Regions from separate parts of the Lysinibacillus sp. GbtcB16 genome, predicted to be linked through region 1. Evidence: riboswitches for the same ligand, from Rfam matches in the RefSeq annotation. Region 1 holds a riboswitch; each other region holds the start of a gene.
What was found. A riboswitch is a leader RNA that binds a small molecule or an ion and turns the genes downstream of it on or off. The one in region 1 is predicted to bind cobalamin.

Region 1 (9,096 bases):
CGGAATTTTTGCTGATTGTGTAGACAATTTTCTAAATCAGGTGCATTTTTTTCAACGGCGTATACTTGCCCCTCAGGTGCAAGCTTACCCGCTTCAATGGCCATAGATCCTGTACATGTACCAATATCCCAAATAACACTATCCTGTTGAAGTTGCATCGCCTGTAAGCTTAAGACACGAATTTCTTTCTTAGTAATGAGTCCTTTATCTGGTTTTCGTTGTGAAAACTCTTCATCATCAATACCGAGTGTGTAGCGTTTTGGTTTAACAGATTGTTGTAAAATAACTACGTTTAAAGGGGAAAAATGTGCAGTCTCCATTTCATCTAGCGAATACCAATCATATTTTTCATCTTCACCTTGTAGATTTTCGGCTACAAATGCACGATATTCGGTCATACCAAAATGCTTTAAATAACGTGCGAGCGCATTTGGGCTATTTTCAGCATCTGTTAATAGAGCTATTTTCTTTTTCCCATCGATGCGCTGTGCCAAGCCTTTCATAGGTCGTCCATGAATACTTGTGACATAAGCATCCTGCCAGCTTTCTCCCATTTTCGCGAAGGCTAGCTGTACGGAGCTCATATATGGATAAACCTCCAAATCTAGCTTTTTCGCTAAATAGCCTCCCACGCCGTAAAACAATGGATCTCCTGATGCGAGAATAATCGTATTTCTTGTTTCCTCTGACAATCTCTCAACAAGTGCTGAAAGACCTCCTTTGATCATGATTTTTTCCCCTGTAAAATGTGGGAAAAAATCAAGCACGCGCTCACCACCTACAAGTACCTCACAGTCTTCAATCCACTGGCGATATTGTGGGAACAAGCTTGCTAATCCGTTATCCCCGATCCCAATTAATTTCATCGATCGATGCAATGTCATCAGCCCTTCCTAATAATTGTCCCTGCATCGAATAAATCGATGTGGAAAGCGTTAAACCGCCCTTTATATGATGAATGGAGGAATAGCAGCAGGCCTCACACAAACGATGGAAAAATGATTCATATCCTTTTTCCATCATAATTTCACCGACTTGCGACGCTGTGTTGGCCTCTCGTATTTCGGTTATTGTGTCTGCATCTGCCCCTACATCTTCTGCAAGTTGTGCTAAAAAGTTAAAATCAATCGGAGCACTTTTGGAATGCACCATCATTACCCCTTGTGCCACCTTTGAAAATTTCCCCATCATCCCGACAAGGGACACTTGTTTAATACCGAGTCGCTTACAATGCTTTAAAGTAAAGCCAACAAAATCACCCATTTCAACAAAAGCTTCTTCCGGTAAATGGGGGTATTGTTTCATCCCAAATTTTTCACTGCGACCACCTGTTGTCACTACTAAATGCTGACAGCCAGCCTCTTTAGCGACGCTAATGGCCTGTACAATACTAGCCATATACGCAGAACTTGAAAAAGGCACGACGGTTCCCCTTGTGCCTAAAATAGAGATGCCTCCAAGTATACCAAGACGACCATTTAACGTTTTTTTCGCAATCTCCTCACCCTTAGGTACGGAAATCACTACGTTAACCCCTCGTGTAATTTGAAATTCGTCCAATACACCTTGAACAGTGCTGTGAATCATTTTCCGTGGGACAGGGTTAATGGCTGCCTCTCCAACAGGCACTGGTAAGCCGGGCTTTGTGACACGCCCGACTCCAATCCCTCCATCTAAATGAATACCTGGTGTCTCTGCCCAGCTCACAGTACCGACGATGAGTGCCTGATGTGTGGCATCTGGGTCATCACCAGCATCTTTAATCGTTTCACAGCTGACGGCATTGTTTTCAAATAGGCATTTTTCAATGGTAAAGGTCGCATCCCTACCTATTGGCAAATGAATCGTGCTTGTTTCTTGCTCTTCATTTGTAATAAGGGCGAGTAAAGCTGCCTTTGTTACTGCAGTTGCACAGGCTCCTGTTGTATAACCGTGACGCATGTCCTTAGGATCCTTTTTTGGCTTCCGCTCCATTATTTTTTCGCCTGTTCATCCGCTAAAAGTGAAATGGCATTTAATGCGGCAACCGTCACTGTACTACCGCCTTTACGACCAACATTTGTAATGTACGGAATACCTTCAAGTTTTAGCAGCTCCTCTTTCGATTCAGCAGCAGACACGAAACCTACAGGCATACCAATAATTAAATCTGGTTTTGCTAAGCCTTCCTTAATTAAACGAATCAATTCTAGTAATGCAGTTGGGGCATTACCAATAGCATAAATACCGCCTTCATGCAATTTTGAGGCTTTTTGCATCGATATAATGGCACGCGTTGTATTTTGCTTTTTCGCTTCTACAGATACATCCTCATCCGCAATATAGCAATGTAAATCGCCACCATGTTTTTGGAAACGTTTTTTACCAGAACCACTTTCAATCATTTGCACATCCGCAATTACATGACGCCCTGCCAGAATTGACTTAACACCTGCTTCAAGTGCTCCTGGTGTAATAATAACGCTACGACCTAGCTCAAAGTCAGCAGATGCATGGATAATACGGCGCACAACCTTCCATTCATCCTCTGAAAAGTCATGCTCCCCCATTTCCTCCGCGATAATCGAGAAACTGTAATCGTAAATTTTATCTGGGTCTACTGTTAATGGTTTGAAATCTGTTTTAAAATCCATTGTTATTGCCTCCTAAAGTGTATGTTGTACAGCCTGTAACACTTCTTCAAAAGTGGAATATTGCTGGCCATATTTAATATTGGGTCTTGCAATAAGAATTGTTTCTATAGAACAAGCAAGGGCTGCCTCTAGCTTCTCGTCTACTGAGCCGACTTTGCCGCTCTCTTTGGTAATCATTAAGGTCACTCCATATTGACGGAATAATGCTTCATTTAATTCCTTTGAAAATGGGCCTTGAATGGCTACAATATCTCGCTGTGCCACACCGAGCGCCTCACATTTTTCCATATTGTCAAGTCGTGGGAGCATACGAGCAATGACTCTTGTATTTTCTAGGCCTTGTAAAACTTTCGTAAATGTAGCAAGCGTTTTACTACCTGTTGTCAGCATAATGACACCACGCTTTTCTGCTGCTAGCTGAGCTGCTTCCTCATAATCCTTCACGACTGTAATAAGTGGGTGTGCATAATGTTCATGAGCACGTTCATAGCGAATATAAGGCACTTGCGCTTTTTCAGCTGCTGCCATGGCATTTTTCGATGCCTCTTCTGCAAATGGATGAGAGGCATCTACGACCAATTGAAAGCCTTGTTCCGATATAATAGTCGCCATTTCTTCCGCTGTAAGTCGCCCTATTAAATGAGGTAAGCCAGCGTCAGCAAGACTAGAAGCTGCCGATTCCGTCACAACGGTGGCAGTTACAGCATGTCCCGTCCTTTGCAGTTCAAGGCCTAAATTCCTTGCATCACTCGTCCCTGCTAACATGAAAATCATTTTACTGGCTCCTCTTCATGATGATGGTGATGATCGTGTCCATGATCATGATCGTGGTGGTGATTATGGTCATGATGGTCATGATGGTCGTGATCATGATGGTGATGGTGATGTGCATGCCCATGAATAGCGGCGTAAGCCCGATAATCTTCAAGATCCTTCATACCTGTTGATGTACCATTCACCGCTTGCTCAATACGTTCTAATAGAACATTTTGTAAACGTTCATGGTAGCCAAAGTAGTTGGCAATTTGAATCTCACTTGTTGGAAATTGCTCATTGAATTTCTCACACATAACATGCATACGCTCCATTAAAATACCTGTGAATAAAAAATAAGGAAGCATAATAATTTTTTTAGCACCTAGTTTGACGCAGCGTTCAATGCCTTCCTCAACACGTGGGTCCGTTACGCCCATAAAGGCACTTTCTACGTATTTAACAGGTAGTTTTTCCCATAGCAATCGTGTAATTTTATAGAAATCTCCATTTGCATAAGGATCACTGCCTCCTCGAGCAATTAATAAAATGGCTGTGTCTTCCTGTTCTTGTTCAGTATCAAATCCAATTTCAACTAAACGATCTTGTAATATCGCAAATATTTCTTCATGAATGCCAATTGTTTGACCATATGTGAATGTGATATTCGGATAATGCTCACGAGCATGCTCGATTTCTGCTGGAATATGTAGCTTGGAATGACCTGCATGAAGTAAAATAATCGGGATGACATGTACCTCTGAAGCACCCTTTTTCACACAGTTTGTAATACCTTCTTCAATATTAGGAGAAGCAAATTCAAGGAAACATGTTTCCACTAAATATTGTTCTTCAATGCGAGATTTCATTTGCTCGATAAATGTACGCACCTCATCATTTCCTGCTGCTAAACGGCTGCCATGGCCAACAAATAATATAGCTTTCATCTCTTTTCTCCTCACTAGTCGCCGCACGGAGCTGGCTCTATTTTTATTTTGGAAGACATATCTTGATACGTAAAATGCAATATCTTTTTCACCCGCTTGAAGTATTTAAATAGACGTTCGTTTGGATGCGCATTGGCTTTATATTCTTCGATAATATCTGTAATTAAAGGGATTAATTGATCAGGCTCCAAACCTTCTACAACAGGCTGTGCTGCATGAGCCGTACGTCCGACTGGCTTCGCCCCAATAAAGACATCAAATTTACTTTTGCGATAAACAATCCCAATATCATCAAACACGGCTCGATAACAAGCCATCCCACAGCCATTGAAGCCAATATTTAACGTTTTCGGTAATGAAATACCACCAAGCTTTTCTTGAATTTCCTCCGCATACGGAATGGAATCTGCTTTTTCACCGTAGCAAAAATCACAAGCCTTCAACGACAACACATCACCAATTGGTGCTAATAAAAAGCCTACTTCCTGTAATTTCTCAGTGATACGTTCAGGCGTTGTTGTAGGTATTTTTAAATGGATTTGATGATCTGGTGTATATTCCATTGATCCTTCTTCTCCTACGACCTCTGCTAACGTCATCATTTGCTGTGGTGTGAAAAATTTATTGGCCACGCCAGGGCTCACTGCCAATTCAAAAATTGATTCTATTTTTTGTTGTACAAGCTTTGGCGTAGCCTTGATAGCACTTGTTCCCTTTACCATTGCAAGCGCAGCTGTAGCCATTTCAAGTGCTGTTTTTTGCGGCTTTGGCATAACGGCTATACTGGGTTTATTCATTCTCCCTGCATTAGGGTCTGCCGCAAAGTCATTTCGTGCTGTTCCTGTCTCTTGATTCATCGCCCATGGCTCATTTTCTTCCCGTAAGCGTTGATGTGGACGTAATGGCTGTTTTTCCTCGCCAAGTGTATATTTACGTTGGTAGCCACGCGGTGTAATCATTTTATTATCATAGAAGAACGTAGATGAGTTTCCGATAATAACCGTTGTCAGCATACCAATATCATGTTCCAACATTTTTGCCAATGTCGTCATCGTCACTTCCTGACGTTCTCGATAGGCACTTTTTACAAGCCCTACTGGTGTGTCAGGAGAACGATATTCTAAAAGAATTCGTTGCGCTTCGACAATTTGTCTTGTACGGCGACCACTTTTAGGATTGTATAAAGCAATAACAAAATCGGCCATAGCTGCGGCTTCCACACGCTTCGCAATTAAATTCCATGGCGTAAGATGGTCACTCAAACTAATGGTACAAGCATCATGCATAATGGGTGCACCAAGTAAACTAGCACATGAATTGATAGCTGAAATACCTGGGACAATCTCCACTTCAATACCAGTTGCCTCTGTCCAGCCTAGCTCAATTAATACTTCATACACTAATCCCGCCATACCATAAACGCCCGCATCTCCACTCGAAATGACCGAAACAATACTTCCTGCCTCTGCTTGACGAACGGCCTCCTGAGCACGTGACACTTCCTCTGTCATACCTGTACTGACAATGGATTTTGCGCTGACTAAATCTTGAATCAGCTCAACATAGGTTTTATAGCCTATGATCATATCACTTTGTTGTAAAGCCTCTACTGCACGTGTCGTAATATGCTTAAAGTCTCCAGGCCCAAAGCCTACTACGAAAATTTTCCCTTTTTGCGCCATGTTTTTACCCCTCTTTCACCTTTTCAATCCCTTTAATGGCTGTCGTTTGCGCTGTTCGCTGTAATGTCCCTTCTCGAAGTGTAAAAACATGATCGTTATATAAGGATTCATGATGCAAATCCTGTACAAGTGTTCTAGCATGCTCCGTTGATGGTACACGATACCAATTCCCCTGAGGGTAAGCAATTACAACACAAGCATCCTTGCATCGTCCATTACAGCGCGTTCTTGTCGTATGTATTTCTTTATCTAGTGCGTTACGCTGTATTTCATCTCGTATAGCTTGGGTAATTTCCTCCCCACCCTTGTTCATACAGCTACTGCCATTGCAAATAAAGAGATGTGTTTTCATCCCCTCTAAATTCCACGTTGTCATCTTATATCTCCCCTCATTTGCTTTTGGAAAAAAGAAAAAACCTTTACTCTGCCGAAGAGTAAAGGTTTGTAGAAGCCAAATAAAAACGAATAGATTGAAAGACAGATCCTCGCTTTTGCTTCAACTTCTCCCTCCGAAAAGTTTGCATGCACAATCTGATAAGCAGGTTTCCTGACTTAAGCTTCATTTTACTGTCGCACCTTCCCTAGTTTGCACAGGTGGCATTGCGATTTCATCAGCTATTACAGTAGCGGGGGCTGTATTGGACTTTCACCAATTTCCCTATTATCTCGAGTTCTTCGAGCACTTATCGACGTTTTATATGAAATTTTTAATCGTATATATAATAGAAAACTGTCTTAATCATATCTTATTATTTTAAAATTTCAATATTTCTTTAAAAAATCATGACAAATTTATCAATTTCATAGGAGGGTTGAAAGCTATTAAAAAATTGAATTTGCCTTCTTTAATCCTAAAAAACGTTAGTTATCAGAATTTTCGACATTGATATTCTATTTTTAATTTTTTATAAAAAAAGTATAGCATATTTATGGAAATTCGTGATACACTTTGTCGTGAAATCTCACAACTTACTATTTTTTGGTGTAAAATGCTCGTCATTTTGCTTAAAAGGGAAGCCGGTTTAAGTCCGGCGCGGTCCCGCCACTGTAATAGGGAGCTTTATAGAACATGTCACTGTCCAATAGATGGGAAGACCTATAAAGTGTTGAACTAGAGCCAGGAGACCTGCCGAAAATAAGTGATCGTTTCAGCCTACGAGGATAGGTGTGCGGCTTAGCAGATGAAAATGTTATTTGCTTTTTTAGCTATGCACTTTTCCAACAACGGAAAAGTGCTTTTTTATTACGCACGCTACATTCTAAAAATCTATTTACAGTTTGGAGGAAGAAAATTGAAGCTGTCTTGGTGGAAATTTAGTTATTTTCTATTGGCTTTTTTAATGGTGCCAAAGCGTGCCTTCGCCATGCATATCATGGAAGGGTTTTTACCAATCGAATGGGCTATTTTTTGGTGGGCAATCTCCATCCCATTTATTATTTTAGGATTGCGCTCTATTCGTAAAACAATTGAAGAAAACCCTGAAACAAAAATGATTCTGGGGCTGTCCGGTGCGTTTGCCTTTGTCCTATCAGCCTTAAAAATCCCTTCAGTTACAGGGAGCTGCTCACATCCAACAGGAGTAGGTCTCGGGACAGTATTATTTGGACCGTTAGCGATGAGTGTCATCGGGACAATTGTTTTATTATTCCAATCTTTACTTTTAGCACATGGTGGGATCACAACATTAGGGGCTAATGCTTTTTCGATGGCTATCGTAGGCCCGTTTATCGCCTACTTTGTATTTAAAGGGGCGCAACAAATGGGGTTATCGTTTTCATTAGCTGTTTTCTTTGCGGCTATGCTTGGGGATTTAGGTACATATGTGGTGACTTCCGTTCAATTAGCACTAGCCTTCCCATCTGAAGTTGGAGGCTTTATGGCTTCCTTTACAAAGTTCGCAAGTATTTTTGCCTTAACACAAATCCCATTAGCTGTGAGTGAAGGACTATTAACAGTTATTGTCATGAACTTCTTGAAAAAATATAATATTAGCGAATTAAAATCTTTACGTGTTTTCTCTACAAAGGAGGCGCACTAATATGAAACGAAATTTATTACTTTTAGCCATCGTGGTGCTATTGGCCATTATCCCTCTTTTCGTCCAAAAAGGAGCAGAATTTGGAGGAGCCGACGGTGAAGCAGAAGCAGCCATTGGGGAAATCAATGCAGAATATGAGCCATGGTTTGATAGTGTGTGGGAACCACCTAGTGGTGAAATTGAAAGCTTATTATTCGTGCTACAAGCAGCTATTGGTGCTGGTTTTATCGGCTACTTTATTGGCTATATGCGTGGCAAGCATAAAGAAGGTTAAGGATTATGTTACTCATTGATAAGTATGCGTATCTCAATAAGCTAGCGTTCGTTCATCCGCTAGAAAAAATGATATTTTCATTAGGACTACTTTTATTCACGCTTATTATGAGAGATGAACGACTTTCACTCATTACATTTTTTGTAATGAGTGCTTTTATCATTTGGGGCGCGAAAATTCCACTAAACTATTATGCGAAGCTATTATTACTACCTGGTTTTTTCTTATTCACAAGTCTCTTATCCATCATTATTTCGATAGCGCCAGCAGCGCATACATTACCAGCCCATATGGGGGCATTTACGTATATGAACTGGACAATTTTTATTGGGAGAGCCAGTATCGCTACCGCCCAGCAACTATTCTTTATTGTACTTGGCAGTATAAGTTGCTTATATTTTTTAATTTTAACGACATCAGTACAAGGAATATGTTATGTGCTCCGACAATGGCGGCTCCCTACTTTATTAGTTGAGCTAGTAGAACTCACCTATCGTTTTATTTTTATTTTTTTAGAAAGCATGCAAAAAATTCATTTGGCCCAGCAAGCCCGGCTTGGCTACCACTCACCCATGCAATGGTTACGTTCAGTATCCATGCTAATTGCCGCGTTGTTTATTGAAATGTTTCAGCGCAGTCGAGAGCTTAATCATGCCATGCAGGCCCGTGGTGGTGAAACTGTTTATTGGCATGAAACGGGCGCCTATAGCAAAAAAAACTGGCTTGGCATGACGGCTATTTTTTTATTCCTCATCATATATGGAGGGT
Region 2 (9,096 bases), 680 kb from region 1:
CCTCATCAGGATAAACTAATCGCATTTGTGCAGCAGGAATACTCACAGTTTCTTCAAGCCGTTCAGGAATTAAATGATTATCACTTTAATTGGCATCCACGTGGAAACGGACACGAGCTATTATTAACATTAATTGATCAACTACAAATATTAAAAAGCCAGCCTGGAAAAGTAGTTATCGACTTCACGAATACACAAGGTTACGTGGTGGTTGAACCTGCCTATCCGGTGCACAAGCCTTCAAAGAAAGCTGTTGGTGCCATTTAAAAGCAAGCCCTCCGCTTCATGGAGGGCTTGCTTTATTATTTGTATAGATATTCTATCTTCATCTGAAGTACTAGTTCAATAGATTTGCCATGCTAGTACATGAACTTAACTCTGACAATGCATGGCTGCTTGCGCCTCTTGCCAAGGGACAGAATAGCCTTTACCTTTTGCACAAAAAATGCTGGAAGAACTGTATTCAGGGTCGGCATTTTTATCATAGCCTATTTGAGTTATTACTTCTTCTGTATTATGACACACATCATAGCCATCAAATTGGAGGGTAAGCGCACCTTTCCCATTTGTATAGGCGGCAAAAATCGTGCTATAGCTCATGAAGGTCGCTACTGGTGCACGTCCTGTTAATACAACGTCTGTTTCAGTGAGTACAGGGTCGTCGAAGGTGCCAGCAGCCTGTTGAATGTCGGTCATCATACGGCCAATAAAGTCATTGGAAGCCTTCATTTTAAAGCGATAATAGGGCTCAAGCAGGACGTTCTGTGCTTGTTCCAGTCCTTGGCGCAGTGCTCGGAAAGTGGCTTCTCGGAAATCACCGCCAGACGTATGTTCATTATGTCCACGTCCCGTTAAGAGCGTAAAATGAATATCTGTTACTGCGTAGCCTGTGAGTAAGCCGTGATGATCACGTTCAAACAAGTGCTTTTCTACCAAACGTTGGTTGCCCACTGATAAATCATCTGCATGACAGGTATTGCTAAAGGTAATGCCTGTCCCACGTTCATTTGGCTCCATTAATAAATGAATTTCTGCATAATGCTTAAGTGGTTCAAAATGTCCGTAGCCTGTAACGGTTGTCGCAATTGTTTCCATATATAATATTTGCGGCTCCCCAAAAGTGATGTTTAGTGTAAAGCGCTTCAATAATACTTCAATCAGGACCTCTAACTGAATGACACCCATTATATGCACATGGATTTCCTGAAACTTTTCCTGCCATACGACACGCAATGATGGCTCCTCGGCCTCTAGTAGACGGAAAATCTTTAATACTTCTTTAATATGTTGCTCACCCTCGTATTGAACTTTTGCCTGTAATGTAGGGACAAGCTCATAGGGCTGTGATAGCGTGTTACTGCCAATGCGGTCGCCAATGTTTGCCTGGCTGAGTCCTTTAACAGCAAAGATTTCACCGGCCTCAACATGCTGAACAGTTTCAAATCGACTGCCGTTATAAAGACGAATTTCTGTTACTTTCTCTGTAAGGTCTCCAAACGTAAATTCATCTCGAACATGTAATTTTCCTGTTAAAGCCTTGATGAATGTTAGACGCTGATGGCCATCATGTCGTATTTTAAAGACTTCTCCTTGAAACGGTGCTTCCGGCGCGAAGTGAGTACCCGTTATGAGTGGAAGTTGAGCAATCAATTCTTGAATGCCTTCATCTTTTAATGCCGAACCAGTAAAGCAGGGGAAGGCGGATTCATTTTTAATCATCGATTGTAGCTGCTTCATACACAGACCATGCTCCAAAGTTTCATTCAAAAAGGCATCCAGGAGCTTTTCATCACGCTCCGCCAGCCATTCCATGATTGTGCTGGAAACATAATTCTCCTGAAGTGGTTCATCGACGAATAATACATGTTCCGAGAAATCTTTATGGAGCTGGGTCATCACAGCCCTTACATCTGCTCCGTCACGATCTATTTTATTAATAAAAAAGAATGTAGGGACATGATTGTTTCGTAAAAGCTGCCATACCGTTTCAGTATGACCTTGAATACCTTCTACTGCACTAATAATAATGATGGCATAATCCATGACACGGATGGCACGCTCCATCTCTGGAGAGAAATCGACATGTCCTGGTGTATCAATCAACGTATATGTATCGTCGCCAATAGTCATGCGTCCCTGCTCGGCAAATATTGTAATGCCCCTTTTGCGCTCAAGCTCATGATTATCTAAATAGGCATCCTGATGATCGACACGTCCCCGCGCTTGAATACTATTTGTATGAAAAAGCACTTGCTCAGAAAAGGTTGTTTTTCCTGCATCAACATGAGCAAGAACCCCAATCGTCTTGTACATAATATATCCTCGTTTCTATAGGTAGCTATCTTCTCATTGTATCAGAATACTAGCACAACTATTTCTTGTAAAATGATTCGTCTTTTTGTCGAAATAGTGCTAATATAATGATGATTATATTTTTTGCATTCTATTACTGATTTAGAATTAACGCATGAACTGCTAGTCTATCAATAGCATAAATAGAACATATTGGTGCAAATGGCCTTAGTCATTTGCTTAAAAGGGAAATCGGTGTAATTCCGATGCTGTCCCGCAACTGTAAATGGGGAGTCTATACAGCATGCCACTGTAGTTTAACTATGGGAAGGCGTATAGATGATGAACCTAAGCCAGGATACCTGCCAATATATGTATGTTAACTAAGAACCACGAGGATGGGGATAGTGATAAAGGTACTAATACCGTTTTTTCACTATGCAACTCTCTTGGCGACAAGAGGGTTTTTTTATGCCCTTCCAATTATCCTAGTAGCAAAGAAGTCTCTGATTTCTTTCTATATTTATGACAACAAAGGAGAATAGGACATGAAAAAATGGAGAAGTATTTGGCTAGTCATGGTCATCGCCTTAATCGCTGTACTAGGAGCGTGTGGCGCAAAGGACAAGCCTGAATCAGCAACACAAACTGAAAAAGTTGAACCGTCTGAGGCGACAGCATCTGAGGTCATCATTGAAAATAATGAAACTACCCAAACCTATAAGGAAGCACCTAAAAAGGCCATTAGCCTAAATCAGCATGTAACAGAAATTATGCTTGCATTAGGCTTAGAGGATTCCATGGTAGGGACAGCTTATTTAGATGATAAAATCTACGAGCCACTTCAAGCAGCCTACGATAAAGTTCCAGTTCTTTCAGATCAATATCCAACAAAGGAGCAAGTCATTGATGCCGAGGCAGATTTCTTGTATGCAGGCTGGAAAAGTGGCTTTGGTGAGAAAGGTGTTGGAACACCAGAGGAGCTTGAAGAATTAGGAATTCATACGTATTTACATACGGCTTCCAATATGACAAAGCCAACATTAGAGGATATTTTCGCGGATATTCGTCATATCGCGGAAATATTCCGCGTGGAAGATCGCGGTGAAGCATTAATTGAACAGATGACAAAAGATGTCGAAGAAATTCAAGCGAAATTACCAAAAGACAGTGAAAATTTACGTGTGCTAGTCTTTGACAGTGGTGATAAAGATGTATTCACGGCTGGTCAAAATTTTATGAATGAGCTAGTAACAATCGCTGGCGGTCAAAATATCTTTGGAGATGTGGAGTCAGGATGGACAACGGTATCCAAGGAAGATGCAGTAGATCGCAATCCAGAGGTGGTGGTTGTCATTGATTATGGTGAAACAACTGCTGAACAAAAGATAAAATTCTTAAAAAATGATCCAGCGTTGAAGGAAATGGAAGCAGTCAAAAATGATCGCTTTGTCATTCTTCCACTTTCAGCAGCATCTGAAGGAGTACGTGCTGCAGCGGCTATTCAAATTTTAGCCAAGGGCTTCTACCCTGCCAACTTTTAAAAACATTCGAGCTAGCGCTTTGCTAGCTCCTTTTTCTTAAGGAGCGATAACAATGAATGCATTTCGTCAAAACATACCAGATAAAACGTTTGAAACTCTAAATCAGCAAGGTGATTATTCACGATTAGCGGTAAGCCCTGGCATTATTAATAAGCATTATACGCCTGCCCAATTTCAAAAAATAGCTGAAATTGTAGGAGAGAAGGGGGCCATTAAATATTCGGCCTCCTACAGCATATTATTATCGATCCCCACTAGCGAACTGACAGAAGCGACCCATGCCTTACAGGAGGCAGGACTGTTTGTTGCTTCCTCAGGACCTCATATTGCCATGAAGGCATGTGATTTTTGTGATGGTGAAAAAATGGAGGCAGTGCCTCAAACAGAACAACTCTATCAGGCATTGGACGGTATAACTGTGCCTACAAGAGTACGAGTCAATGTGAATGGCTGTGCATCGGCTTGCTATAATCCTTCATATGATGATATTGGTTTAGTCTATCAGCATGAGAGCTTTGATGTTTATTTAGGAGCCATCCCTATGGGGGCGAAGGCACAGGCGGGTACTCTCTTCGCGAAAAGGGTAGGGATTGATCATATTGAGGATTTTTTGCTACAAATCATTCGTCTCTATCAGAACCAAGCTCGTTCCAATGAACCTTTTTATAAGTTTTATCGCAGAACAAAAATGAATGCTGATTGGGAACTAGTAAAAAAATCGATAGAGTAGCAGGAATAATACTTAGGGTGTCGAAATATTGTAGTAGAGCATAGAAAATGACAATACAAAGGAGCAAGAACATGACATCTAAACAAGGGATTCAACCAGAAGATCTTTATCACTTGAAATCAGTGGCAGATCCACAGCTCTCACCTGATGGGACTGAGGTAGTGTATGTAGAGACACGTATTGATGAGAAGAAAAAAGACTATGTATCTAACTTATTTTATTTAAATTTAAAAGACAAACGTCCTCAGCAATGGACTTATGGTGACGATCGGACAAGCTCTCCTGTCTGGTCGCCAGATGGCAGTCAAATTGCTTTTTCTTCGACAAGATCAGGCAAGCCACAAATTTTTGTACTGTCGAAAACAGGGGGAGAGGCGAAGCAAGTGACGTATTGCAAGAACGGTGCGTCAACGCCCGTATGGTCTCCTTGTGGAGAGAAAATTGCCTTTTCAGTGATGCTAGGTAAAGATGAAACTATCTTAGACAAAGCTGACGATGACAAGAAAGAAGAAAAAGAACTAAAGCCACTCGAAATCGATAGGATGAAACATAAGTCGGATGCGGGTGGATTTATGGATATGGACCAGCATACTCACATTGCCATTGTCGATTTAAAATCTGGTGACTTAGAGCAAGTGACAGAAGGGAACGAGCATTTCCATCTGAGTACATGGTCGCCAAATGGCAGTTATCTTACGTACTTAGCAGATCGAGCAGAGGACTTAGATTTTTCGTTTAATGCGGATATTTATTTATTCGATCTAGAAACAACACAGAGTCGTAAGGTAACAGAGGGGATTGGCTCTTATTACCAGACGTCTTGGTCGCCTAATAGCCGCTTCCTTTCCTTTGTTGGAGGAAAACGTGAGTTCGAAAATGCCACACAAGCGAAGCTATGGATTTATGATATGGAACAAAATCTGCTAAGCTGTGTAACAAGTGAATTTGATGCCCCTGTCGGTGATTATGTCATCGGTGATTTCCTGCAAGGGGTAGCAGCACCAAGTGTACAATGGATGAATGATAATCATAGTTTCTATTTCCAAGTAACAGATCACGGCAATGCGGCAATTTACTTTGGGAATGTAGATGGTGAAATTTATCCAGCTATTCACGATGATCAATACGTTTATGGTTTTTCATTAGATGCTCAAAATGATCAAGCCATTGTCGCCATAAGTACGACAACGAATCCAGGAGATTTATATTACGTTAACTTAAAAACAGGTGATAAAGTACGATTGACGACAGTCAATGAAGACATTTTAAAGACGAAAGAGTTAGCTGTGCCAGAGAGCATTGAGTTTGAAGGAGCTGAGGGCTGGAAGGTTAACGGCTGGATCATGAAGCCAGTGGGCTATGAAAAAGGAAAGAAATATCCCCTTATTCTTGAAATCCATGGTGGTCCGCATGCGATGTATGGCAACACCTATTTTAATGAATTCCAAATCCTAGCTGCTCAAGGCTTTGCAGTCCTATATACAAATCCACGCGGAAGTCATGGCTATGGGCAAACATTTGTGGATGCCGTACGTGGTGATTATGGGGGCAATGACTATCAAGACCTGATGGCCGCTGTAGACTATGCTTTAGAGCAGTTTGATTTCATTGATCCAGCTCGACTAGGTGTAACAGGTGGAAGCTATGGTGGCTTTATGACCAACTGGATTGTTGGGCAAACCAACCGCTTTAAGGCAGCAGTTACACAACGCTCTATATCGAACTGGATTAGCTTTGCAGGAGTGAGTGATATTGGCTATTACTTTACAGACTGGCAAATTCAAGCGGGGCTCGAAAATATAGAGAAGCTATGGCATCATTCACCATTGAAATATGTAGACAAGGTTGAAACACCATTGCTTATTTTACATGGTGAAAAAGACTATCGTTGTCCGATTGAACAGGCGGAGCAATTATTTATCGCCTTGAAGTATCGAAAAAAAGAAACGAAATTCGTCCGTTTCCCTGAAGCAAATCATGAACTGTCAAGAAGCGGAAAGCCAACATTAAGAATTAATCGTCTCGAATATATACGAGATTGGTTTGTGGAAAAACTTTAAAAAAGAGGTGGCTTAGGAAGTGAACATACTTCTTAAGCCTTTTTTATAGAAAAAAAGAACCACAGCAAAGTGTGATTCCAGATGAGTTAGTCCATTTTTTGAATAAAAACGACCTTCAAATAATTAAATTCAGGATATTCACGAGGCACACGGAAATCCTTTGGTAAACCGTATTCTTCTACAATTTTATAGCGTGTACGAGTGTCTTTAAATGCTTGGTCGATAAACCCTTTAAACTTTTTCATACCGAAGCTTGCGTTGTTTGTGGAAGCCACAATAATGCCATTTTTGGCTGTAATCGCAATCGTATCCTTCAGTAATTTTGGATAGTCCTTCGCCGTAGAGAACGTCATTTGCTTTGTGCGGGCAAAGCTTGGTGGATCTAATACAACAAGGTCAAATTTTAATTCGTGACGCTGTGCATATTTAAAATAATGAAAAACGTCCATTACTTTTATATCCTGCGCTTCATAATCAATTTGATTGACGCTAAACTGCTCAATCGTTTTGGCTAAACTGCGCTTTGCAACATCGACACTTGTTGTTTTAGTAGCTCCTCCAAGCGAGGCGGCTACAGAAAATGCCCCTGTGTAGGAGAAGGTATTTAGCATATTTGTTGTGTTCGCATAGCGCTCACGAATAGCTAATCGGACTTCCCGTTGATCAAGGAAAATCCCAGTCATCGCACCATCATTTAAATGGACTGCATAGGTCATCCCATTTTCCTTAACCATGATTGGAAATTCGCCAGGAGTCCCCATGACAAAATCATCCTGTTCCATATATTGCCCTTTACTATCGAATCGTTTTTTCTCATAAATGGCCTGGTAATTGATAGTTTCAGCAAGCGCCTCATAAACGACTTCTTTCAATGAGTAAATACCCTCGCTATACCAACTCACCATATAGTAGCCATTAAAGAAATCAATCGTCAGGCCACCGATACCATCACCCTCACCATTGAAAACACGGAAGGCTGTTGTATGTTCATTCTGGAAGAATGCTTCTCGGAGCTGTATGGCTTTTTTGAATTTTTTAATGAAAAAAGCTTTATCAATGGTTTCATTTATATCTGTCGTCAGGACCCAGCCAATCCCTTTATTTTGAATACCGTAGTAACCTGTACCAATAAAACGATTATGGTGATCCATCAGCTTAAGTAGAGTCCCTTGCTCGGAAGGAAGTTGTCGTGCATCCACTGCATCTTTTGAAATTAATGGATAGCCTTTTTTTAATTGATCAGCAAAAGGCTGTTTTACTTGTAGTGCAATTGTTTGTGTCATGTTGTCATCCTTTAAAAACGTTTTGCTCTATTATCGCACTGTTTGGATGGGATAGCCAAACTTATTTCAAGAATTCAGCAATTTTTGCCACCGTTTCGATTGTTGCCTCTTCAAAATAATTCATTTTGCTAAAATAGCTATGAATTAAACCAGACATGGTTATATGCTCCACAGGTACTCCAGCGTCAGTCAGTTTTTTGGCATAACTTAAACCTTCATCAAAGAGAACATCGACCTCTGCTGCAATGAGGAGGGTTTTAGGCATATGTCTTACATCCTCGAGCAGTAGGGGAGACACCAATGGATTTGTAAAGTTCGATTCAGCTGTATAGTGTTGAGAAAACCATTGCATGCCCTGTTTATCTAGGCCGAACTTTTCTCCATAAGCCTGATAGGAAACGGTCGTAAAATCCACATTTGTAACAGGATAAATGAGTGCTTGTGCTTGCAATGACGGTCCACCTGAAGTTACAGCTAAGTAGGCCACGACCGTTGCTAAATTTCCGCCGGCACTGTCCCCAGCCACTGTCAACCGAGCAGCATCGCCGCCAAATGCTTCGATATGGTCATGCACCCATAATAAGCTATCATAGGCATCCTGCAATGGAGTTGGAAAAGAAAATTCAGGAGCCAAACGATAATCCACTGAAACGACAATTGCTTGCGCTTGGTCTGCTAAAAGCTGACAGCCAGCATCAGCAGACTCTAAATTACCATATACCCAGCCACCGCCATGATAATAAACAATAACAGGTAATGGTTGATCATGAGTAGGTATATAAAGTCGTAGCGTAATTTGAGCCCCATCACGCATGGTAATTAGTTGATCTTGCATCGCCGCTAATGTTGGCTTATGGGGTGATTGCCATGGCGTAACCGTACGCATCGCGCGAGCTTCCTGTGGTGTAACTTGATAGTAGGGTGTGGCAACTTGTTGATCTTCAATATAATGAACAGCTTCTTTTCTTAAAGTAGTCATCCTCATCAGTCCTTTATTGTGACGTTTATTACTTACATTATAAACTATTCATATAATTTTACTAGGATTTAATTTTAGAAAAAGAAAATTCTTTCATAATAGAGGTGAAATCAACGAATTGTGTTTATAATAAAAGGGAAGAAAGTATTTGGAGGGACAGTATGATTTCTTTAATTGTGGCACATGATGACAACCATGTAATTGGTTA
Region 3 (9,096 bases), 430 kb from region 1:
TAGTGGACGCAGTTAATGCTAGGTAGTAACCAATAGAACCTGGCGCTTTGTTTAAGAAATAGCCCGCTCCAACGTCTGGAAAAAAGCCAATATTCATTTCTGGCATCGCCCATTTAGTCCGCTCTGTAACAATTCGGTGGCTTGCACCATAGGTTAAACCGACCCCACCTCCCATAACAATGCCATCAAGACAAGCAATAATGGGTTTAGGATAATGATAGATCGCCAAATCAACTTCATATTCTACTTCGAAAAAGTTTTCAGCCCCTTGTAATGCATCTTGACTGGATTGTGCTTGATAAAGTGTTTTAATGTCACCACCAGCGCAAAATCCCTTCTCCCCAGCCCCTTGTAGTACAATAAGACGGATTTCATCATTCGCTTCCCATTCTTTTAATTTTTCTCTAATAGGGTTAAGCATGTCAGTGGAAAGAGAATTTAAAGCTTTAGGGCGATTCAATGTAATGGTTGCCGCTCCTCCATCTTCGACCGAAAATAGTACTTCGTTTGCCATGTTGGACCCCTCCTTTAACAATGTTTAAAGTGTGGCTGTCTTTTTTCAATAAATGCCTGCACACCCTCTTTAGCATCATTTGTTAACAATAGCTCAGCAAAACTCGTTCGTTCAAGCTCTAGTCCTTGTTGAAAATTAGCCTTCGTGCTTTGAATTACACATTCAATTGTACGAGAGACACTTGTCATACTTTTACCCTCAACAAAGGAATTCGCAACAGTCTTAGCCGTCATCAAAAGTTCCTCAGGTTCTGTTACTAGTTGGACAATACCGAGCTGTAATGCCTCGTCAGCACTCAATTGTTTACTTGTTAAAATTAATTGGAGCGCCGTTGCTTGATTTGTTATTCTGCTAAGTCGTTGAGTCCCCCCGAATGTAGGAAGTAGTCCAAGCTTTAATTCGGGTAAGACGAGAATGGCTTGTTTAGAAGCAATTCGGAAATGACATGCTAACGCTAGTTCGAGTCCACCCCCAAGGGCGGGTCCATTAATGGCCGCAATAACTGGTTTCTTCATGGCTTCTACTTCATCGCATAGCGCTTGCCCTGCTTGAGCCATTTGCAATGCTTTTTCCTGTTGGCCAAAGGCTGAAACAAACTCCTTTATATCAGCCCCAGCGACAAAAAATCGACCAGTGCCAGTCATAATAATGGCACTTGTTTCTTCATCCTCCGCTAGCTCTTGGAAAATACGACGCAGGTTTTCAATAGAGGCTGATGACAAAGTGTTTGCAGGTGGATGATCTAAATGAATAATAGCAATAGACCCCTCTTTCGTAACGTTTGCCAATGTATCAATCATGTTGCTCCTCCTAACTAATCATTTTTGGGTTGTCAATGAATGTTCTCGCAAGTATCCTTTTTTTCATAAATAGATTTTGCCGTAGTGGAATATTTAACTGTCGAATACTATTTAGCAAGCTTACTCGTTTTTGCTCATTGCTTTCAGCGGCCGTAATAATAGTAATTGCACTTTCTTCTATTTTGCGGTAACCCTCCTGGCATAATATGTCTGTCATCAATTGTTTTGTTTGCTCATGTACAGCTTTTTTCGACCTCAGCCAGGCTGATTCCATGACATAGCTTTCCATGGCTATATCCGCCAACAAACGCATAAATTCTTGCTCCTGCTCGAGTTGAATCTGTGCATTCGTAATGACTGTAATTGCTAGTTGCATCAAATGCTTGGAGAGAAGGATATAATGGTGATTATTTTCGAATGGCTGACAGTGCATAAAATCATCTGCTATTGCAGTTGTTTGTATATTTTTTTTCCACAGCATTTTTGCCAATGTGAGGCGATTGATTTCATTTGTACCTTCGAAAATACGGCTAATTCTTGCGTCCCGATACAAACGTTCCACATCATAATCTTGCATATAACCATATCCACCATGTATTTGGACAGCTTCATCAGCAATTTTTCCAAGTGCTTCGGAACAATGTACTTTATGGAGTGCGCATTCGAGTGCAAATCCGGATATTTTCTGAACCACCGTTTCCTTACTTCCTGATGCAATAGCCTCATCCATTTTTCCAGCCGTTCGGTATGCAGCACTTTCTGCTCCATAAATCAAAACGGCCATGTCAGCAAGTTTTTCCTGTATCATTGTAAAATCAACGATAGATCGTTCAAATTGTCTCCGTCCCTTCCCGTAATTCACTGCTAATTGAAATGCCTGTTTGGCCGTTCCTATATTGGAAAAGGCAAGCTTTAGACGAGCCATATTCAAGATGTTCATAGCGACGATATGCCCTTTGCCAACCTCTCCAAGAACATGATCAATTGGTACCATCACGTCTTCTAAAATGAGCGTTGCCGTTGAAGAGCCTTTAATGCCCATTTTCTCCTCTTCCTGACCTACAGATACCCCTTTAAAGGAACGTTCGACAATCAACGCAGTCATTCCATTATGCGTCTGGGCAAAAACAACGAAGACGTCTGCTAGCTGAGCATTCGTAATCCATTGCTTTTCTCCGTTTATTATCCATGCTGTACCATCTTCTGTTAATCTAGCATTCGTTTTGGGGCGCAGTGCATCAGAGCCTGCATCGGACTCTGTAAGTGCATAGGCACCAATCCATTCTCCAGATGCAAGCTTTGGTAAGTACCTCAGCTTTTGCTCCTCATCGCCAAAATAGACATAGGGTAATGTGCCCACCCCAGCATGGATATTGTAGGAAACGCTGAAAGAGCCCCCAAAACCCATTTTCTCTGCTACAAGACCGGAAATTGTTTTATTGAGCTCGAGTCCTCCATAGGCCTCGGGAATTTCAATAGCCAGTAAACCAAGATCACCTGCTTTTTGAAATAGTTGACGAGTGATCGCATATTGCTGCAGTTCAATAGATGACATATTCGGTGAGACATCCTGTTTAATGAAGAGCTCAGCAGTTTTTGCAATGAGCTCTTCTTCATCATGAAAATCCTCTGGTGTAAAGATTGTCATTTTGTCTTCTAGTCGATCCATATGAGTCCTCCTTGAAAGAAAGTGGAGAAAAGCCATTCAGCTCTCCTACTTTATTTCCTCCTTAGGTAAGATGGTTTTTGCTAATTCACGATCTAAATCCTCGAATTGATAGTAGGAAATCGTTTCATATAATTCGCTTCTTGTTTGCATATCCTCAACTGCTTCTTGTTGTGTTCCAGTATTTTTTATTAATTCAAATACACGCTCGTATGCTTTCGCTGCAACTCTCATAGACGTAACAGGATAAATGACCATCGAGTAGCCCATTTTTTCAAATTCCTTAGCGGTATAATAAGGAGTTTGACCGAATTCAGTCATATTGGCTAATAAGGGTGCATCTAACTCATTGGCAAATTGTTTAAACTCCTTGTCAGTTTGTAATGCCTCTGGAAAAATAGCATCTGCCCCAGCAGCAACATATGCTTTGGCTCTTAGAATAGCCTGCTCTAAGCCTTCAACAGACCTTGCATCCGTGCGAGCAATAATTACTAATGTAGGGGCTATTTGTTTAATCGTTTTTATTTTTTGTATCATTTCCTCTATTGAAATAAGAGTTTTGCCATTTAAATGTCCACATTTTTTAGGAAGATTTTGGTCCTCTAGCTGTGCGGCAGCAACCCCTGCCTCTACCATTTCACAAGCAGTACGGGCAACATTTAATACACCACCAAAGCCCGTATCAATATCCACTAGCATAGGTAAATTAGTAGCCCGAATAATATCACTAGCACGCTGAGCGATTTCATTTGAATAAATCATTCCTAAGTCTGGTAGGCCTCTACTCGCTGTATAAGCGGCACCCGAAAGATACAATGCCTCAAAGCCAACTTTTTTAGCCATTAAACCAGCCATTGCATCATGTGCTCCTGGTATTTGCAAAATAGATGAACGAGCAATAAGAGCTTTAAATTGTTCAGCTAATTGTTTTTGTGTCTTCGCTTCTTGGACAATCCACGCCATTGTTAAAAACCTCCTTTTTGTTGCGTTCGGAATCCTTCTAAATTAAATAAATAAATTAATAAATTCATGGACAGCAATTTGTTCAAGCAGCTCTTTATTTGCACAAACCTCATTTATTGTATGGAGTTGTTTTTGAGAATAATGCGTACGAATGTTTTGCTGGAATTTATTAATGATCTGTGGAAATGCTTCCTCACGACGGAAACGATGTCCTAAAGGATATTCACACTCAATTAGCTCGGATGATGTACCATCTTTGTAATAAACTTGAACAGCATTCGCAATGGATCGTTTATCAGGGTCTAAATAATCGATTGTATATTGTCTTTTTTCCACGACAACCATTTTATGTCGCAAGTCATCAATGCGTGGGTCTACAGCCACCTCATCTTCGTAGTGATCTGCTGTAATGTCACCATAAATAAGACCAATAGCTGTAATGTATTGAAGGCAGTGATCACGATCAGCAGGATTGTGAAGTGGCCCTTCTTTATCGATAATTCGTATGGCTGATTCATGCGTCGTAATGTCAATGCGGTCAATTTCAGCTAGGCGATTCTTTACTTCAGGATGTAAATGAACAGCACATTCTGCAGCCGTTTGAGCATGAAATTCTGCAGGGTAAGACACTTTAAAGAGGACATTTTCCATAACATAAGATGCAAGTGGTCTCGCAAGCTTTAATTCTTCCTTATTAAAGAGCACATCTTGGAATCCCCAGCCTGGTGCAGACAATGCAGTTGCATAGCCCATTTCCCCCTTCACAGCCATCATTGCTAGTTGTACGGCCCTGCTTGTAGCATCGCCAGCAGCCCATGATTTTCTAGAGCCTGTATTAGGAGCATGTCGATAGGTTCTTAAACTTGAATTATCAATCCAAGCATTTGATAAGGCATTGACAATTTCTTGATGAGTGCCACCTAAAGCCTTTGTTACTACAGCTGTTGTCGCTATTTTGACAAATAAGACGTGATCTAAGCCAACACGATTTAAGCTATTTTCGAGTGCAAGTATTCCTTGTATTTCATGAGCTTGAATCATCATTTCTAAAACGTCTTTTATTTGGAGAGGCTCTTGCCCTTCTGCAACACGTACACGACTCAAATAATCGGCTACAGCTAAAATGCCACCTAGATTATCAGAAGGATGCCCCCATTCTGCCGCCAACCATGTATCGTTATAATCCAGCCAACGGATCATACAACCGATATTAAAGGCACCTTTTACTGGATCAAGGACATAGGATGTTCCTGGAATACGAGTACCATTTGGAACGACTGTACCTGGTACTACAGGACCTAGAAGTTTTGTACATTCAGGATATTGTAAAGCTAAAATGCCACAACCTAACGTATCCAATAAAACATATCGAGCCGTTTCGTAAGCTTCTTCGCTCGTAATCTTTGTGTTTAATACATAATCCGCAATATCAATAAGAAGCTGGTCTGTCATCGTTTTTTCATTCGTTTTAATCATCTATATCTTCCTTTCAAGGTATGCATTTGATATACTAGTATGCTGATGGGCATTGGTCAGAATGTCCATCAGCTCTGTGGCGAGTTGTTAAAACTTGATTATACCGACAATTCTTCAAGGTTATGACGCTCGCCTATATAATGAACACGAGGTCTAAATAATCGATTATTGTCATGTTGTTCGATCACATGTGCACATAAACCGATCGTTCGAGAGCCAAAGAAAATAGGCGTATATAATTCAATTGGTAGACCCAGCATGTAATACACTGGCGCAGCGTAATAATCTAAATTTGGATACAAGCCTTTTTCCTCCACCATCACTTTTTCACCAGCTTCACACATGTGATATAAGCGGTCATCACCTTGCTCCAAGCATAATTTATACAAAGCTTCTTTCATGATCTGCGCTCTTGGGTCCATTTTTTTCATATAGACCCGATGGCCAAAGCCCATTATTTTATCTTTATTTTTGAGCTTGTTTTTCAGCATCGCTTCAAAGCCTTCTACAGTCTTAGCTTCAAGCAGCATATACATGACTGCCTCGTTCGCCCCACCATGCAAATTTCCTTTCAATGATGCGACAGCACCAGTTAGAGCACCATACAGATCGGATTGTGTGGAGGCAATAACACGAGCAGCAAAAGTCGAATTCGGCATTTCATGTTCACTATATAAAACAAGTGATTGGTCAAAAATTTCTTCTTCTAATGGTGTTGGTTTTCTTCCAGTAATCATGTAATAAAAATTAGCACTATAAGAAAGCTGACTATCCGGTTTGACAACATCTTGACCATTTAATACACGGTAGCTATTCGCAACGATGTTGGGCATGCCACCTAAAAGTCGATATGCTCGTGTTACATTCCTTTCAGTCGATCGATCATTGATGTGCTGATCATACCCTGCTAACGCTGAAATTCCAGTTCTAAGGCCGTCCATAGCATGTGTCCCATTTGGTAATAAGTTAAAAATTTGAACAAGCTCTTGTGGAACGTGATAGTTTTCTTTCAATTTATCCTGTAATTCAGCTTGTTGCTCAGTAGTTGGTAGGTTTCCGTGCAATAATAAATGGACAATATCTAAATAGGAATATCGCTGAGATAGTTCAATCAAATCGTAGCCCCGTATAACAATTTGGCTTTCTACTACGTCTAAGAAAGACAGTTTTGTTTCCGCAGCAATAACTCCATCAAGACCTGGTGAATACGTTAACTCCATGGATTACAACCCCTTTGTTTAATCATTCTTGTAAGCGTTACCATTCAAACTCGAAAGAACAACAAAAAAACAACTTCTACCCCTTTAGAAGTTGTTAATCTACAAAAGTATGACAGAACAAAAAACAGTGAACTTACATCCATTCACACTCATCATACAGTAGCTAACACCTCCCTATCCTCGTAGGTCAATTGATGCTTATTTAGCGGCAGGTCTCCTGACTTATCATCAACATTCCTATAACACCTTCCCGTTTTGAAGAACAAAACAGTGGTCTCGTTATGGAACTCCTACATACAGTTGCGGGACAGTGTTGGACTCACACCAACTTCCCTTTTAATCAAATGGAATCAAACCCATTTGAACCACCAAAATTTAGCATATTCAATTTGTCTTTTTACCTTAACATAGAGGTTTCCAAACAATCAACATAGGTAAAATTCAGAAAAGACTGATTATAAAAAGCTATTTTTCATTTTTGACGAACTATTCTGCATATTTAAGCATTATTTCGCTCAAAAAAAAGATTGTTAATCAATCCCAATGGAGCTATATTTATGAAGTCTGCTTTAAAAAAGCGATTTGTTTTGCATTACGATGAAACGAGGAGTGACGGGATGGGCTATATAACAGAATTAAGAAAGCTTATCGGTAATAGACCGATTATAAACGTTGGTTCGACAGTTCTTGTTGTTAATGATGATAAGAAAATACTCTTTCAACATCGTTCAGATACATTGGATTGGGGATTACCTGGCGGCTCAATGGAAATAAACGAAACATTAGAGCAGGTTGCTGCGCGTGAACTTTATGAGGAAACTGGACTCGTGGCTAAAGAGTTTGAGTTTATCGGTGTTTTTACAGGACCTGATTATTACTACTGTTATCCGAATGGCGATGAAATCTATACAGTCATTCACCTTTATAGAGCTAAACATGTAAGGGGTGTATTGGAAATGAAAGATGGTGAGAGCTTAAGCCTCACCTATTTCAGTAAGGAAGAACTTCCGAATAATATGGAACAGAGGACGGTCGCTCTCTTAAACAACCTAGAGGGCAAAATATGGGAGTTCGAAAGCTCCTTTACGAAGCTTTCCAAATAACAATGTAAGAATTTTAATAAGGATTTTATTCGCAAAGGTATTTCAGATACTAGTATTCTTGTGAATTCTTTCGCGAGGGTGAGTGGGTAAAATCGCGTTGCATAGCTCAAGTGATGCGGAATGCTTAAATGGTTCACCTTTCATACTTTCCTCTACTAGCTGACCATTTTGCATGACAAGGATGCGATCTGAAATAAAGCGTGTAGCCTGTAGGTCATGAGAGATGAAAATGTAGGCAAGTTGCAAATCCTTTTGTAGTGTCTGTAGTAATTGAATGATATGTTTTTGCAAAATCATATCTAAACTACTAATGGCTTCATCTAAAACAATTAATTTTGGATGTAAGGCAAGCGCTCTTGCAATGTTCACACGCTGTTGTTGTCCCCCACTTAGCTGGGAAGGATACTTTTCGGCAATAGATTTTTCTAACTCTACATGATCAAGTAATTCCTTTACCTTATAATGTCTCTCAGCTGAGCTATAATGCTCGAAATTTAGGTATGGTTCCTCTAAAATTTGAAAAATGGTGTGCTTTGGATTTAATGAATGATAACTATTTTGAAAGACTGCTTGTAAATCTCTCCGTATCATTTTTTTCTGTTGGCTAGTGGCATCATAAAGATTAACCCCTTGAAATAGAATCTCACCGGCTGTTGGCCTTTCCATCCCTAATATAATTCGGCCCAATGTGCTTTTTCCTGAGCCACTTTGTCCAACAATTCCTAAGCATTCCCCCTCCTGAAGTGAAAATGATACTTTCTGTAATACAGGAGCATCCTGTCTTCGCTTGAATATGAACGGTCTATGTGCATAGTTCTTCTCAATATTTCTCACTTCTAGTAGCTTCAATCTTTTCACCTCTAAAACATAATTCGGGATTGTAATAGTTTCTTTGTATAAGGATGCTGAGGTGCATCAAAAAAATCATAGACATTCGCTTGTTCAATTATTTTCCCCTTATACATCACGGCTACATCATCAGCAAGTTCAGCGATAACGCCTAAATCATGTGTCACAAGAAGGATGGCTGCCTGTGTTTCCAGGCGAATACGATCAAATAATGTCAAAACCTGCTTTTGATTGACTGTATCAAGAGCTGTCGTTGGCTCATCAGCTATGTATACCGAGGCTTGAATTGCCAGTGACAAAGCAATCATCACACGCTGTAGCATTCCCCCACTTAATTGGAATGGATAATAGTATAAAAGGCGCTCAGGATTAGGTAAATTAACTTTTGACATGCTTTCAATAGCAATTTGTCTTATTTCATTTTTAGTTATAGCAAAATGAGCTTTTAATGATTCACGAAAATGACTTTCAATGGTTTGAACACGGTCAAAGGCAGTCGAAGGAT
Region 4 (5,791 bases), 420 kb from region 1:
TAATAAAATATCGCATATCCGAATAAATAGCGCATCTATTATACCTCTTTTTAAGGAGACTAATGCGCCTAATAGTATCGCTACTAGAATAGCAACTATTTGTATGACGAGCGCCGCACCTAAAGAATACCGAATCCCTAAAAGCAATCGTGAGCAGACACATCTTCCTAAATGGTCTGTTCCTAATGGATAGTCCCATGAGGGTGCTAAAAATTTCTTAGAAATATCGACTGCTAAAGGGTCATGAGGCATAATGAGTGGGGCTAACAGTCCTAGTAAACCAATGATCATTAGTAAGGTGAGACTAATATATCTTCTCATATGTATACGTCCTAAGTTCACTTTACTCTCTCCTATCCTTCATCATCAGATGAGGATCCAATAAACGATGCAATACATCTGTGCCTAAATTGGCGAGCACATAGATGACAGCAATCACCAACACATAGCATTGTACAACGGGGTAATCACGATTCGTTATGGATTCTATTAAATATCGACCAAGCCCCGGCCAACTAAATACTTGCTCGACTATGACAGCACCACCTAGCAAATTTCCGAGTGTCATCCCAAACAAAGTTGATATTGGTATGGCAGCATTCCTCCCCACGTGTCGAATGAGTATGACCGATTTTTTCAAACCTCTAAGCTGTGCATATTTTACATATGGCTGCTCGTATTCTTCGATTATGGCAGAGCGGATAAACTGTGAGAACAATCCGATTGTAGGTAAAGCTAAGGTGAAGGCTGGTAAAACAATATGTGCTACCGAACCTTTTCCATTCGTCGGAAAAATGCCAAGTTTTAAGCTAAAAAGATAGAGTAGGATAAACCCTAACCAAAATGTTGGGATGGATACACTTAGTACTGTAAATAATCGAATGATTTTATCGATAAAGGAATGCTTATATAATGCGCTCACAACCCCTAATGGAATACTAAAAGTTAAAATTAGGATAAATGCTACTATAGCTAATTCAATGGTAGCGGGTAGCTTAGCAAATAGCTCATGAGCCACGGGTAATTTACTAACAAAAGATGTCCCAAAGTCTAGCTGTAAAACGCCTTTTACCCATAGCAGATACTGCATGATAAAAGGCTTGTCTGTCCCTAATTCTTCTCGTAAAGCTTGTATAGCCTCTGGTGTTGGGGCAATTCTTGAGAGTCGAAGGATGACCTCTGCCGGTTCTACTGGTACGAAACGAATAAACACAAAGGTCAGAATAGATACGCCTACTAATACAAATGGAAGTGTGAGAATTCTTTTTACACAAAACATCCAAGTCGATTCGTACATGTCGTCACTTCCTATTTCATCCGATGATAAAAAGAGAGTTGTCCTGGTTCGACACACTCTCTCTTTCATACTTAGTTTTCTTTATCCATTTGTGCATATGGAATGTCATATTCAGAAGCACGTGGTGCAAAATCCTTCATATATGGTTGATAAATAACATTATTCGTTTCATACGATATTGGATAGAATAATGCTTGATCGTGGAACATTGTTAAAATATCCGTATATAGCTGCACACGTTCCTCTTCATCGGTACCAACTAATAGTTGATGTATGTTTGTATCAATCTCTTGAGCATTTGGTAAGCCTAATTTTGCTTCATATACACCACTAGCATTTGGTGTAGCTGATTCATTTGCAAAGCTATGTGGATCAGTCGGCGGTCCATTTGTACGCCAGAAGTTAATATCAACCTGATCATCCATTAATTTTTGCAGACCGACCATAACATCTGCGCCTTCAATATTTAACTGTACCCCTATTTTTGCTAGCTCGCCTTGCATTAACTCCGCCATAGGTTTTTGAATGGCATCAGTAGCAATATAGATTAAATCTAATGTAAGGGGTTGGCCATTTTTCGAACGAATTTTTTCACCCTTCTGTAGCGTCCAGCCCGCTTCATCTAGCAATCTCTGCGCTTTTTCAGGATTATATATAATGGGCGCCAAATCAATATTGGCATAAGGAATTGCATCCCAGAATAGCGTGTTTGCCACTTTTTCTGTACCATGTGTAATACTGTCTATCATTTGTTCTTTATTGATAGCATATTGAATAGCTTGTCGAACCTTTAGCTCAGCTAACGGCCCAGACTGTGTATTGAACAGTAATGCTTTCGTAGACAACGGCTCAGATGTAGCGGTTTTATATTTGCCACTATCTCTTAAATACGTATAGTTATCTAAGCTAATAATCCCTCGACCATAAATGACATCTAATTCTTCATTTTCAAAGGCTAACGAAAGAGATTCCGAATCTGGAATGATCTTAACCTTTATCTTATCTACGAGTGGTTTTTCACCCCAATACTGTTCGTTACGGCTAAATACTGCATATTCATCTTTTTTATAGTCGGTTAATACCCATGGACCTGTGCCAATAGCTGATTGGATGGAATCATTTGTTGCATCGCCGTCTGGGAAGCCATTATCCCCTAAAAAACGGAATGGTCTAACAAAGGCTAATTCGTTTAACACAGGGTAATACGGTTCATCTAATTGCAAACGTATTGTTGAATCATCTACTTTGACGACCTCTTTAATATGATTGACCATACCCATCCAAGAATGCATGTCACGATTCGCTAATACTGCATCAAAATTGCGAATCACATTATCAGCATTAAAGGCAGTCCCATCCGAGTAGGTAACATCCTTGCGTAAATGGAACGTATAGGCAGTTTTATCCTCTGAGATGTCCCAACTTTCTGCTAGCTTTGGCGTAATTGTGCCATCATCGTTATACGCCACTAAAGATTCATAAACCATGGCTTGAGCAGTCATCTGATTTGGTAAATATGTATGTGGATTTAATGGCCCTACATCTAATGGCCATCCAATCGTAATCATTTTTTCATCTGTTTGTTCTGTTGATGCTGAATTTCCTTTGTCCTTTTCTGAGCTTGTACAACCTGCAAGAAAGCTCAAGGTCAAAACAAGCAGGAAAGGCAGTAAATACTTTGTCCATCTCATTTTTTGTCTCCTATCTCTATTCCCTGTTCATATCTACAAATTGAATAGAAAAAGGCATAAAAAAACCTTATTCCACAAGAATAAGGACAGACAAACCTACAAATACGTAAGCTTCCATCCATCTCCCTATCTTTCGTAGATCATCAATGAATCTTCTTACAAGCAGGCATTCTGGCTTATGAATCATCATTTTGCTTCACCTTCCCAAGATAGAACTTAGTGGTAATCGAAACAAAACTCCTCATTTACAGCTGCGGGACAGCATGGGATTTACACCCATTTTCCTTTTAATTGAATGAAAAATACGTTCATTCAAACTTGTAATGCAATATTTGAAATTAGTAATAAACATAACATGCTGAAATGTTCACGTCAATTTTATTTTCTGAATATAATAAAACCTCCATACAAAAAGACCAGGTAGATACCCTGATCTTTGCTTTTATTACATCGTTTTCGTTATCTTGATATAGATTCCTTCACTTCCTGACGTAATATTTTAGTAGCGCCTACCATATTAGCTAAAGCCGCGATTGTTTCTGGCTCTTTCCTTGTTTTTAAGCCACAGTCAGGATTAACCCAAAATTGATGTTTGTCTAGAACTTGTAAACTATCTCTCATAATGGCTAACATTTCGCCTTCACTCGGCACACGTGGGCTATGAATATCGTAAACACCTAATCCGATTCCTTTTGTATAAGGATTTACTTGGAGGGAAGAAATTAGCTCCCCATGGCTACGTGATGTTTCAATGGAAATCACATCTGCATCTAGCGCGCTAATGGGTTCTATGAAATCGTTAAATTCGCAGTAACACATATGTGTATGAATTTGTGTTTCATCCTCAACACTCGATGTAGCAAGCTTGAAGGCATTGACCGCCCAGTCTAAGTAAGTCCCCCATTCTTCTTTACGAAGAGGTAACCCTTCTCGAAGTGCTGGTTCATCCACTTGAATAATGGAGATGCCTGCCGTTTCAAGTGCTTCCACTTCCTTGCGAAGTGCTAATGCAATTTGATAAGCGACATCTTTTCGAGAAATATCATCGCGTACAAAGGACCAATTTAAAATGGTCACTGGTCCCGTCAGCATCCCTTTTACAAAGCGCTTCGTTAAGCTTTGGGCATACGCAGACTCTTTCACGGTAATGGCTGAAGACCATGCAACATCTCCATAAATAATCGGAGGCTTCACACAGCGAGAGCCATACGAAACAACCCATGCTTTTTCAGTAAAGGCAAAGCCCGTCAATTTCTCACCGAAATATTCGACCATGTCTGTCCGTTCAAATTCTCCATGAACTAGTACATCCATATCAAGATCCTCCTGCAAGTGAATCCAGCGCTTTGTTTCCAGTTCAATAAATGCTTCATAGTCTTCATTCGACAATTGCTTCTTTCGCCAAGCATTACGATTTCTTTTCACCTCATCAGATTGAGGAAAGCTGCCGATTGTCGTTGTTGGGAATAGTGGCAGTCCTAACGCCTGCTGCTGTATTTTTTGACGTTGATTAAAATCACTATGTCGCTCAAAATCCTTCGTTGATACGGATTGAGCGGCTTGCTGGATCATTTTATTTTGACGAATCGAATGATTTTTTAGGGCTTCAATGGCCTTCATACTTGCTGAAAAATTATGACGTAGCGTTCCGTCTTGATTTTTTCTATATTTAGTGAGCTCAATAATTTCTTCGATTTTTTCATCAGCAAACGCCAGTGCTTGTTTGAGAACAGGGTCCAGCTTCTTTTCAAGTGAAGTTGATATTGGTATATGCTGAAGGCTACTTGAGGGTTGAATCCACAATTCCTTCGCATCGCTAAGCTTTTCAATAGCTTGAATCGTGGCGTTAGCCTCCGCTAGGTTCGAACGCCATATATCACGACCATTAACAATACCTATAGCTAAAACTTTATCCTGAGGGAAACCAAATTGTCGAAGTGACTCCATATTCCCTTTATAGCCATGTACGAAATCTAAACCAAACCCTTGGACAGGCAATGTAATCAATGTTTCATAGGAACATAATGCTTCAAAATATGTTTGTAGCATGAGTTTTGCTGCTGGAACGGTTGTCGCTAACTGAGTATAGATTTCCTGTACTAGCTTCCGTTCTGCTGAGTCAAGTGTCGTCACTAATGAAGGCTCTTCTAATTGAATCCACTGCGCACCTGCATCTACTAATTCTTGAATAATCTGAGCATAGAGAGGTAATAGGGCTACTAAATATTCAACCTGTGTTAATTTATTGTAGCCCTTAGTTAGCTTATAAAATGTATAGGGGCCAATAAGTGTTGGCTTCGCAATAATACCGAACGCTTCTTTTGCCTCTAAAAAGTCGGCCAATACCTTATTTTCTGTTAGTTGCAACGGTTGCCCTTCATATTCAGGAACAATGTAGTGATAGTTGGTATTAAACCATTTGGTCATTTCACTAGCTACTGCTGAAGGATTTCCTCTCGCTACACTGTAGTAGGTATGTAAATCTACCCTTCCACCTTGCCAGTTAAAGCGCTTGGGTACTAAGCCAAACATTAAGGCTGTATCCAACATTCTATCGTACAAAGTGAAATCTCCCACAGTCACCATATCGATGCCAGATTGTAGCTGCTTTTCAATCCGCGATAACCGAATACTTTTTAGGGTTGCCTGAAAATCCTCTTCCGTTCGCTCTTGACGCCAAAATGCTTCTAACGCCTTCTTCCATTCGCGGTCATCTCCGATATATGGATAGCCAATGAGTGTACTAGTATAAGTCATATTTAATCTCCCTTTCATCAATAAGTTTATGGTTACTTGCTCTTAC

Region 2: linked by a shared signal. The riboswitch ahead of KVT27_RS07715 (ABC transporter substrate-binding protein) and the one ahead of KVT27_RS11335 (energy-coupling factor ABC transporter permease) in region 1 are both predicted to bind cobalamin.
Region 3: linked by a shared signal. The riboswitch ahead of mmgD (citrate synthase) and the one ahead of KVT27_RS11335 (energy-coupling factor ABC transporter permease) in region 1 are both predicted to bind cobalamin.
Region 4: linked by a shared signal. The riboswitch ahead of nikA (nickel ABC transporter substrate-binding protein) and the one ahead of KVT27_RS11335 (energy-coupling factor ABC transporter permease) in region 1 are both predicted to bind cobalamin.

The regions. Positions count from the first base shown of each region.
Region 1 covers NZ_JAGXJV010000001.1:2,209,025-2,218,120, forward strand. Annotated here, with positions in the region: gene cbiE (precorrin-6y C5,15-methyltransferase (decarboxylating) subunit CbiE) at 1-884, opposite strand, end outside; gene KVT27_RS11305 (cobalt-precorrin-5B (C(1))-methyltransferase) at 841-1,974, opposite strand; gene KVT27_RS11310 (precorrin-8X methylmutase) at 1,974-2,633, opposite strand; gene cobK (precorrin-6A reductase) at 2,646-3,407, opposite strand; gene KVT27_RS11320 (sirohydrochlorin chelatase) at 3,404-4,333, opposite strand; gene cobJ (precorrin-3B C(17)-methyltransferase) at 4,348-6,015, opposite strand; gene KVT27_RS11330 ((2Fe-2S) ferredoxin domain-containing protein) at 6,020-6,391, opposite strand; cobalamin riboswitch at 6,536-6,717, opposite strand; cobalamin riboswitch at 6,979-7,163, shown strand; gene KVT27_RS11335 (energy-coupling factor ABC transporter permease) at 7,308-8,054, shown strand; gene KVT27_RS11340 (energy-coupling factor ABC transporter substrate-binding protein) at 8,056-8,328, shown strand; gene cbiQ (cobalt ECF transporter T component CbiQ) at 8,334-9,096, shown strand, end outside.
Region 2 covers NZ_JAGXJV010000001.1:1,533,752-1,542,847, forward strand. Annotated here, with positions in the region: gene KVT27_RS07705 (hypothetical protein) at 1-267, shown strand, start outside; gene KVT27_RS07710 (elongation factor G) at 373-2,313, opposite strand; cobalamin riboswitch at 2,490-2,676, shown strand; gene KVT27_RS07715 (ABC transporter substrate-binding protein) at 2,841-3,836, shown strand; gene KVT27_RS07720 (precorrin-3B methylase) at 3,889-4,566, shown strand; gene KVT27_RS07725 (S9 family peptidase) at 4,638-6,626, shown strand; gene KVT27_RS07730 (class I SAM-dependent rRNA methyltransferase) at 6,713-7,909, opposite strand; gene KVT27_RS07735 (alpha/beta hydrolase) at 7,971-8,888, opposite strand; gene KVT27_RS07740 (dihydrofolate reductase) at 9,050-9,096, shown strand, end outside.
Region 3 covers NZ_JAGXJV010000001.1:1,781,892-1,790,987, forward strand. Annotated here, with positions in the region: gene KVT27_RS08950 (enoyl-CoA hydratase/isomerase family protein) at 1-514, opposite strand, end outside; gene KVT27_RS08955 (enoyl-CoA hydratase-related protein) at 529-1,314, opposite strand; gene KVT27_RS08960 (acyl-CoA dehydrogenase family protein) at 1,325-2,983, opposite strand; gene prpB (methylisocitrate lyase) at 3,029-3,943, opposite strand; gene KVT27_RS08970 (bifunctional 2-methylcitrate dehydratase/aconitate hydratase) at 3,986-5,419, opposite strand; gene mmgD (citrate synthase) at 5,518-6,639, opposite strand; cobalamin riboswitch at 6,830-7,024, opposite strand; gene KVT27_RS08980 (NUDIX hydrolase) at 7,257-7,742, shown strand; gene KVT27_RS08985 (ABC transporter ATP-binding protein) at 7,785-8,600, opposite strand; gene KVT27_RS08990 (ABC transporter ATP-binding protein) at 8,603-9,096, opposite strand, start outside.
Region 4 covers NZ_JAGXJV010000001.1:1,791,740-1,797,530, forward strand. Annotated here, with positions in the region: gene KVT27_RS08995 (ABC transporter permease subunit) at 1-342, opposite strand, end outside; gene nikB (nickel ABC transporter permease) at 344-1,297, opposite strand; gene nikA (nickel ABC transporter substrate-binding protein) at 1,369-2,988, opposite strand; cobalamin riboswitch at 3,133-3,325, opposite strand; gene metE (5-methyltetrahydropteroyltriglutamate--homocysteine S-methyltransferase) at 3,448-5,745, opposite strand.